3 regions of the Paenibacillus sp. FSL W8-0919 genome follow, and region 2 is predicted to be linked to each of the others. Evidence: riboswitches for the same ligand, from Rfam matches in the RefSeq annotation. Region 2 holds a riboswitch; each other region holds the start of a gene.
What was found. A riboswitch is a leader RNA that binds a small molecule or an ion and turns the genes downstream of it on or off. The one in region 2 is predicted to bind thiamine pyrophosphate.
Positions count from the first base shown of each region.

Region 1: it holds a riboswitch for thiamine pyrophosphate, as region 2 does, so the genes downstream of both, NST44_RS15375 (YkoF family thiamine/hydroxymethylpyrimidine-binding protein) here and NST44_RS02555 (ABC transporter substrate-binding protein) in region 2, are expected to answer to the same signal.
Region 3: it holds a riboswitch for thiamine pyrophosphate, as region 2 does, so the genes downstream of both, tenA (thiaminase II) here and NST44_RS02555 (ABC transporter substrate-binding protein) in region 2, are expected to answer to the same signal.

Region 1 is NZ_JBBOPV010000001.1:3,402,559-3,405,837, forward strand. It holds gene NST44_RS15360 (class I SAM-dependent methyltransferase) at 1-138, opposite strand, end outside; gene NST44_RS15365 (nucleotidyltransferase domain-containing protein) at 278-976, shown strand; gene NST44_RS15370 (sporulation protein YjcZ) at 1,093-1,191, shown strand; gene NST44_RS15375 (YkoF family thiamine/hydroxymethylpyrimidine-binding protein) at 1,266-1,871, opposite strand; TPP riboswitch at 1,971-2,074, opposite strand; gene NST44_RS15380 (nitroreductase family protein) at 2,249-2,851, opposite strand.
Region 2 is NZ_JBBOPV010000001.1:602,296-605,574, forward strand. It holds gene NST44_RS02545 (diguanylate cyclase domain-containing protein) at 1-799, opposite strand, end outside; gene NST44_RS02550 (VOC family protein) at 1,102-1,485, shown strand; TPP riboswitch at 1,685-1,796, shown strand; gene NST44_RS02555 (ABC transporter substrate-binding protein) at 1,917-2,957, shown strand; gene NST44_RS02560 (thiamine-binding protein) at 3,061-3,279, shown strand, end outside.
Region 3 is NZ_JBBOPV010000002.1:54,588-57,866, reverse strand. It holds gene NST44_RS30495 (DUF4179 domain-containing protein) at 1-1,323, shown strand, start outside; TPP riboswitch at 1,483-1,586, shown strand; gene tenA (thiaminase II) at 2,006-2,710, shown strand; gene thiM (hydroxyethylthiazole kinase) at 2,858-3,279, shown strand, end outside.

The sequences.
Region 1 (3,279 bases), 2.8 Mb from region 2:
GCCGGTTCCGCAGCCAACCTCCAGAATTCGGCTGCTCGGCCTGATAGGGTACGAATTCAGCATTCTCAGAGTGGCCTCGAATCCCCCGGGGTGGGCGCTGCCCATCCCTAATTTGGACAGCATGTTAATGTAATTCATCGAATGGATCCCTACTTTCGTTATCTGCATAAGGATATTTGTTTATTTACCATATGATTGAGGTACGTTTGGGGTTTTCGCTGAATTTACTATTTTGAGCCCTTTTTTTGAAGATATGAGCGGTTTGGGGGAAATACGCATGAAGATGGAGCCGATTCAGGCCGCAAGGAAGGTCGTGTCGGAACAATATCCGGATTGTCTGCTGGCTGTACTGGGGGGCAGTGCTTCCAGGGGAGAGCATAACGAGCACTCAGACCTTGACGTGATCATTGTAGAGAGAGAAGGCGAAGGGCTGAGGAGAAGGACGATTGAAGCTGCCGGCTGGATCGTAGAGCTGTTTATTTTATCTAGCTCCGGCTATCGCGAAGATTTTGACGCAGGCATCGTTGCGGCGAATCCGACGTTGCAGCGGATCATGGCTGAAGGCGTTGTTCTCTGCTCGCTACCGGAAGGGGAAGCCATTCGCGGGGAGGCCCAGGCTGATCTGGATTACGGCCCGCTGCCATTAACGATGTCCGATATTGACGCAGCCCGGTACATGATCACCGAATACATGATGGATCTTAAGCAGGCCAAAGGGGACGGGGAAGCCTGGTTTACCGTTCAAAAAATATCGACTTTGCTCTGCGAGTTTGTCCTGAGGGTGAACCGGCAATGGACGGGGGAAGGGAAGACGCTGTTCCGGCTGGTCTCCGGCTTCGATCCGCATTTTAGCGAGCGGTTGGTGCAAGCGCTGGAGGCGATGTACCGTACCCGGCAATCGCATCAGCTCATGAAGCTGTGCGAGCAGGTTTTGCTCCCTTACGGAGGCCAGCTGCTTGTCGGATATGAAGAATAAGGCCATCGGCTGGGGGAAAAGACAAGCGGTACAGCTGCCGTGACCGTCGTTCTTTCCGGCTCATACCTTAATATGTGATGACATCACGTATTTCAATAAATCCAGGAGGGATCGTCATGAGCGGAGCATATGGTGGAGATGTTTGGGGCACATCAACGGGTATTATACTGGTTCTCTTTATCCTGCTCGTAATCATCTCGCTTGCTTGGGTTTAATTCATCAAGGATACGCGGTGGATAGCACAAGGACTCGGCATATCGCCGGGTCCTTGTCTGCTTAAGCGTGCATATTATACGCTATTCTGCTTTGGCGATGGACTGTGCGCGGAGACGACAGCGGTCATCACGAGGTGGCTGGTATCTGTCTGGATGGCATGCTTGAACGCATCCTCGAGGGATTCGAATACGCGAGTGAGCGTTCCGTCGAGACGGCTTGCGTAATGGACGCTGCCCCCGAAGGTTCCCTTTTCCTTGGCGCGCTGCACTTCTCCGTAGATAATATCCATATAATGCTCGGTTCCGAGCGGATACAAGGCGAACTGGCAGGCGGTTTCAATATCCGCGTGTGGTCCAAGCTCGCTGTTTAACACCCCGGAATCCTCAGACATATAGACATCCGCATCCGTATCGCCTGGGCAGCCGATGGAGTAGGTCCCATTAAAGACTGTATGTACGCCGGAAGCTGCCGCATGGGCGAATATCGCACGGGTAACGTCAAATACGTGCTCGGCACGTCCGCGAACACAAGTACTGACATCATCGGTATGAATCCATACCTTATCCGTATGCACAGACTCCAACGCCCCCACAATCACTTCGACGAAGCGGTCCGTCATCGGAAATACCGAGAACCGGCAGCCAACAATCCGGCTGGTTCCGCATGCTAACTCATTCATTGTAGATTCCTCCTGCAGCATAAATTTGAGAATGCAAAATAACGCAAAAAACCGCACCCTAAGGGATAAGTGCGGCGATGTCTACGCGAAAAATACATAAACATGAACGCTACACTTCCCCACGCTAGCATGACCTAGATCGGGTAGTAAGGGTTAACGGCGGTCCTGCCGTTTCTCAGCACAAGGCACCCCTAGTACAGCAACACAAGATATGAAATTTTGCTTAGATGCCGGCCGGTCCAAGCTTTCGAAAGAGGGCGGCTTCTTACTTGGTAATTGTAACGTCTCGGCATCGAAAAAACAATGTCACTGCAGCAAAAAACCGCCATGAGGAGCTTTAATAGGCTTCCTGATGGCGGCTCTTGGTCTTGTTTCGCTTACTTGTAAACTTTCACGCGATCTTCAAGCGGAGCAAATTCCTTGTCCCCTGGCTCAGCAGCCGGCTTGCCGAATGGCATTTGTGCAATCAGCTTCCAGTTTTCAGGAATGTTCCATTCAGCTTTTACTTTTTCGTCGATCAGCGGGTTGTAATGCTGCAGGGAAGCACCCAGTCCTTCGGCTTCCAGCATTGTCCAAACGACGAGCTGAAGCATGCCGTTCGACTGATTCGCCCATACCGGGAAGTTGTCGGCATAGAGCGCAAAGTTTTGCTGAAGCCCTGCGATGACATCGTTGTCCTCGAAGAACAGCACGGTGCCATAGCCTGCGCGGAAAGAGGCCATTTTCTCAGCGGTGGATTTGAATGCTTGCTCGTCGCCCACCACTTCCTTCAGAATGCCTTCCGTAATATTCCACAGCTTGTCATGCTGCTCACCAAGCAGAACGACCGCGCGTGCGCTTTGGGAGTTGAAGGAAGAAGGCGTGTATTTCACGGCATCTTTCACGATTTCTTGGATACGCTCATCGGAGATGACGGAATCCTTGCTGATCGCATAGTAGGAACGGCGATTTTTAAGTGCGGTAAGGAAGTCTTTAGACATGTTGATAAACCCTCCTGAGTCATGGTTTGGATTGCATACGCCTGATAAAAAGATGTCCTATCATTCAAGCAAATATGCATTAAGGTGATCGCTGAAATATGTTGAATTATTATTCCTTAACAACTTACTAATTGTAAGAAATAATACTTCCGTTAGTATGTTATTATATCACATTGGTCATTGTCAACCCTGTGATTGAGAATTTATAGATGAAATACCCCGTGATTGGGAGCTAAAACAGGGGAAGGGATTTTTTATTTCCTATTTATAAGAGAGGGCGAGGAGAACAATGGAAGGATTGAGGACAACAACGGCTAATTTCTGCCAAGCTTCATATTATGAACAATTGATGAACAAATCATGCAAAGATTAATAATTTAATTGAGTTTGATTCTCAATTATACTTGTCGGTTGAGAATGAGGGTGAT
Region 2 (3,279 bases):
CTGCCGGCCACGGCTTCTTCTCGGATAGGGATCTCCTCCCCCTTCGAGGCAGCGTTTGTCCACCCGCAAAGCCTATAAAGCATGCAGAGAGGCTGTGCAGCGGATATACATATAGGCCTGCTCCGATGTTCATGAAACTATCAAGAAAGATCCGAAGGACATCCCCGAGCGCAAATGCGCTTCCACCAAGGCACAGGAAGATGACCGCCCGCTTGTGCAGCTGCTTAGTGTTAAAATACACGACCAGCGTAAAGAACATCAGTACGATTCCGCACAGCGGATAGAGCATCGCTCCTCCGGCCGACCTCCAGACGGTATCCGTCCCGCTCTCCATCTCCGGCTTAATGAGATACTCCCACCCCACCGTCATCAAGGTAATCGCAACAATGATGATGTCCAGGGTAAACCGAGCGCCCCGCAGCGGACCCTGCACTCGTCTGAACAGGTAAATCAGGGCACCGGCGAACAATAGAGCTTCCAAGCTCCAGAACAGTTCCGCCAGCCGGATGGATCCGCCAAACACCCCTCCAATCCATTCATCACCCGCATACAGGATGCGCCCTATTGCATCGCCGGCCAATCCGGCTGCAATCAGAAGCCAAAATCTGCGAAGATGGCCTTGCTCATACCGACTGCCAATCACCCCGATCAAATACGCGAATGCGGCTATCGGAGCCATAATGGCTAAGATGCGGTGAAGCAATAAAGCGTCCGGCATCCACAGGGCCAATATCCATTGGATCAATGCGTATCCAATCGCGAGCCGAATATATATGGAATCGGATGGACCCGGGCTCATTCATATCCCTCCCTGAAACAAAAGGTAGGCTTGGTCATTCATGATGAATAGGTCTTTCGAATTAAAGCGTTTCCATATCCAATCATACTTTTAGCCCGAGGAAAAGTAAAGAAAGAAGCGCCCAACAACTGGATATTTATAGGCATATAGGCCGCGTAGAATCGTTATTTGCGGAATTGTCCCGGGATTGTAGTCACTCAATCCCCACTTGACACATGGGGTTTATGTAGTATTATTCTTTCATATCAACGTATCTTTGGTTTTATATCCTAGCATAGTTTCATGGAAGGGGTTCTTGTAAAATGGGACAAAGACGATTGGACCATGTAGGCATTGTCGTAAGGGATCTGGAAGCAACGATCGCTTTCTATACGAAGGTGGTCGGCCTTGAGCTCAAGGACCGTCTGACGCACACGAACGGTGTCATCCAGCTGGCTTTCCTCGGCTTTAACGGCAGCGATGAAACCGAGGTCGAGCTGATTCAAGGATACAGCGACTCCCTTCCTGCGGAGGGAACGGTGCATCACTTTGCCGTCAGCACGGACGACATTGAAGCGGAATATGCACGGGTGAAGGAGCTGGACGTTCCGCATCTGGATGAGGAAATCGTCACGCTGCCCAACGGCTACCGCTATTTCTTCGTGCACGGTCCGGAAGGCGAATGGATTGAATTTTTCCAGCGCTAACAGGCCAGGTCTAAGGTTGCCCGCCCGCATATAGAGACTCCTATGGGTCGCCTGGATCATTCGGGTCTTCCATGCCTGGACAGCCACTCACCCCGGCGACCTATACGAACGTAGAAAATCGCCTTCAGGCATGGGGCGTTCCCGTACTGGACAGGTGCTTCCGGTAGGTCTATAATAACGGAAGTATAACCCGTAACTTCATAAATACCGGGGGAGCTGGAATCGGCCGGCTGAGAGTGTATCCCATAGAGATACTGACCCTTATACCTGATCTGGGTAATGCCAGCGTAGGAAGCCATAGGATTGCGGCTGTTCATAAGCCGTAGTATATACTTACGCCGTCATGCGCTCCGATACGATCGGGGCGTTTTTTGTTGTTGTTATGAAGTTAATACGGAAAATGGAAGACATATAAGGAGAGGAGAAACACGATGAAACAACGTACATGGCTCTCTCTGCTGCTCGCCTGCGTCCTGCTTCTGGTCGCTTCCGGCTGCGGGGCAAGCGGCCAGAACGGCGGAAGCGCGCCCGGCAAACAAGAGACTGCCGGAGAAGGAGAACAGCCGGCCAAGCTCCGCGATGTCCAATTGATGCTGGACTGGTCGGCGAACACGAACCACACCGGATTATATGCAGCCAAGGAGCTCGGATATTATGAGGAGGAAGGGCTGAACGTGCAAATCGTACAGCCGGGCTCCGGGGGAACCGATGCGATGGTCGCTTCCGGCAACGTACCGTTCGGCATCAGCTATCAGGAGGGCGTAACGCTCGCCCGGACACAGGGGCTGCCGCTGGTTTCGATCGCAGCCATCATTCAGCATAATACGTCCGGATTCGCTGCACCGAAGGATCGGGGCATCCAGAAGGCCTCCGATTTTGAAGGAAAATCCTACGGAGGCTGGGGCTCTCCGATTGAGGAAGCCGTCATGAAATCGATCATGGAGATCGATGGAGCCGATGTGAACAAGGTCAACATCGTGAACATCGGAGACGCCGATTATTTTACGGCGGTTAAGCGGGATATTGATTTCGCCTGGATCTACTATGCCTGGACAGGCATTGAAGCCCAGCTTCGCGGCGAGCCGCTGGACATGATCTACGTGAAGGATTATTCCGAACAGCTGGATTATTATACGCCGGTCATCGTAACGAACGAGAAGCTGATCGCGGATGACCCGGAGCTTGTCAAAGCGTTCATGCGCGCAACGTCCAAAGGCTATCAATATGCGATAGACCATCCGGAAGATGCCGCGGCACTGCTGTCGAAGGCAGTTCCCGACCTGGATGCCGAGCTGGTGCTGGAAAGCCAGAAGTGGCTCAGCCCGCGCTATCAAGATGACGCGCCGCGCTGGGGCGAGCAGAAGGCCGAGGTTTGGTCCGGATATGCCGACTGGATGTTTGAGCGCAAGCTGCTGGAGAAGGAATTGGACGCGGAGCGCGCGTTTACGAATGAGTTTTTGCCTGACAAATAGGAGAAGCACTCCCCGCAGCATTGCAATGCTGCTTCGCGGCTCATCGGCATGAGGCTTAACGGCCGTGCAAATGAGAACCCATATACGAAAGGACGATTGACTCATGGCGAATACACTGCTGAGCATTCAAGTCATTCCGCGTACGCCGGACGGCGGAGACAGCATCCCTTATGTGGATGAAGCCATTAAGGTAATCCAGGATTCCGGCGTCAAATACGAGGTCCATGCTTTGGAAACAACGATGGAAGGCGAGCTGCCCGAGCTGCTCCGTATCGTGGAGCGCATGCATGATGCGCTGGTGAAAGCCGGGAGTCCGAGCATC
Region 3 (3,279 bases), on a different contig from region 2:
CGGTACAGTGTTAGCAGCGAGGATTGTACAGGCATGCTTCATAATAACCGCTCACAGCGGATTATCCGCCGCTTGTCGCTAGCCGCAGTCGGAACCCTTGTGGCCTGCGCAGTGATACTCGGCAGCGGCTTCGTCTCCCCTATTATGGCATCCGTACTACAAGAAATACCGTTCGTAGGTTCTGTTTTCCAGCGTCAGGAGCTGCACCAGTACGTTCGCGAAACAGCCTTGAAAACAGCTTCTGAAAATGGAATGACGGCGCAAGTCTTGCAAGCTGTGAGCGACAACGGGATTACGCTGCAAATTCAAGAGGTGATGTATGACGGTGATCGTCTCTCCATCGGTTATATACAACAGGTTGAGGATGGATTCTCCGGTAGGCATGGTTTCATAGACGGAATCAAATTCAAAATTGACGGCAAGCCATACGCAGACCGTGTCGGTGGCAGCGGTCCTCTACCTATTGATAGCCAAACAGGAATTGGACAAATCAGCTTGCTGCCATTCAAACAGAAGTTACCGGATGAATTCGAACTAACGATCGAGGTAGCAAACGTGGACGGAGTTAAAGGTCATTGGGATTTTTCAATTCCCATTAAAAAGACCGTTTCCGGAACGAAATCATGGATGCCGATGAGGAGTGCAACGGATGGAGAAACCACCCTGCTGATTAAGAAAATAGGCTTTAAATCCGGTACGGGTACGATGGACGTGGAGCTAGTATACAGGCGGCCGGCAGCTAAAGCGCAAGATCCCATGTATGATATCCTAGCTATTACTGATACTGGAATGGAGTTCAAACCTTATGAGATGGTAGGAGATGGCTACGTGGAAGACGATACACATATTCAATTAGGAATCTTTCAATTTAAAGTACCCTTTGTTACGCCAAAGTCCATTACGTTCCGTCCGTATTTGCGCGGGGATGTGCCGGTATATGGAATTAGAGTGCCGATGAAGCATGAACCGTCGACCGATCATCCTCTAATTATTCCTCAAGGGGAATTAGGCCGCCTGTTAGTGACGAAAGTGGAACGCTTAAAAGATAAGACGATCGTACATTACCGGAAAGAAGTCACTGACCCCCTTCAGCAAACCGAGTTGATCCTCGAGGATTTGGAAGGCAAGTACAATTTTTACCCATGGGACATGTACATCATTCCTTCCGAGGAAACGAAGACGAGGTTAATTGATGCCAAAAATAATGCTTACGTAACCGAATTCCCGGCCTTAAATTCGGATCAACAGCCAGTCTTTGTCACCCATGAATACAAAAAACCTATTTTCCTGAAAGAGCTCGAAATGACAATACCGCTTCAATAAAGTAAGCATAGGTCAATTGATGGCATTTGCGGAAATAAAAATTCAACTTCTTTTCTGGAATAAGGGGGTTAGGGGGTTATATCTACCGAGTATTGCAGCAAACACGGAAACGTTTGACACCACCGCCAAACCTATGTACAGTAATAGTCAATAGAATAGGAAGTCCACTAGGGGAGCCGTCAGCGGCTGAGACAAGAGCGTATCTTGGACCCTTTGAACCTGATCTAGTTCGTACTAGCGTAGGAAAGTGGAGCCTTCACGGATAGAGTCCTTTTTGCGCCTGCTTCTGCCGGGCAAGAGGACTATTGCTGAAGCCGCTCCGTTTTTCGGGGCGGCTTTGTTTGTCATGCTCCGAAGAACGTAAATTTTCTGCATCTTCGTTGCCCAGCACGATAGCGCACGAGTACGAGCTAGCAGCATGCAAGGTTGCCATATGCCGTGCATAAAGGGTTGGCCGAGTACATAAAGGGTTGCCGGATATACACATGTAGCCGGGTACAACGGCTGCCGGATCTGCAAAGGTTCCCGGATGCAACCGTTGCCGATATGAAAAAGATGCGGGGTATGCGAAGGTTGCGGGACATACAATAGATACTTGGCTGCCAATGCCCGGATTACCGGGATTGCCGGGTCGCTAGGAGGACTTCCTGCTCTTCATTTCAAGATGGAGGTGGGGATAACAATGACGTTTACCCAAGAGCTTCGCCAGCAGGCGGACGGAATTTTCGAGGCGATTATAAACCATCCCTTCGTGCGGGGAATTGCCGCCGGGAAGCTGGACAGCGACCAGCTGATTCACTACGTGAAGCAGGACTTCGAGTATTTGAATGCCTACATTCGCATTTATGGCATCGCCATATCCAAGTGCACGAGCCGGGAGGATATGGCGGCGTTTAACGAACAGATTGCGTTTATCCTCAACAGCGAGGTGCATCCGCATCAAAATTTCTGCTCGGTCGCGGGAGTGAACTATGAGCAGCTCCAGGGCTACCCTCTTGCACCGTCTGCGCACCACTATATCCGTCACATGCTGACCGTTGCGCATGAGGGAACCCTCGGCGAAATTATGGCGGTCCTGCTTCCTTGTCCGTGGACGTATTATGAGATCGGCCGCAGACTGCTGGATGAAGTTAAGCCGGATCGCACCCATCCGTTCCATGAATGGATTCATTTTTACGGGAATCGAGGGGAGGATGCGGCAGGGAAGTTCCTTGGCCGTGTGGATGCGTGGGCGGAAGGAGCGACGATGAAGGAGCGCGAGCGGATGCGCGAGCATTTCATGCTGAGCTGCCAGCTGGAGTATATGTTCTGGGACATGGCTTACAAGCAGGAGGAATGGCCCGTGCCGTTCCAGCCGTTGGTCAATGCCAAGGGGTATGGGCGCTGAGCATTTGAGTTATGGGACAGACAGGGGTTACGAAAGGTCATGCATTTTGAGAATGAATCAGAATTCGGGTTGAGATGAGATTATGGGTTTCATATGTCGTATGTCATATGCCAAAAACCAAGAAAAGAATGGGAAAGGATGATGGCAATGAGCGGAAATACATGGGATTCGGAGCTTGCGGGGCTTTTAACGAAGGTGCAGCAGCAGAAGCCTCTTGTCCATAACATGACCAATGTGGTGGTTACGAATTTTACGGCCAACGGCTTATACGCGCTGGGCGCGTCGCCGGTAATGGCATTTTCCCCCGACGAGGTGGCGGATATGGCCCAAATTGCCGGAGCGCTCGTGCTCAACATCGGCACGCTGTCCCGCGAACAAGTGGATGCGATGATCATTGCCGGGCAATCCGCCAATACGCATCGCGTCCCGGTTCTCCTCGATCCGGTAGGAGCGGGGGCCACGCCGTTTCGGACCGATTCGGCCCTGCGGATCATGCGTGAAGTGAAGGTTTCCCTGGTGCGGGGCAATGCGGCCGAGGTTGCCAATCTGATCGGCGAAGTCCGGGTGAT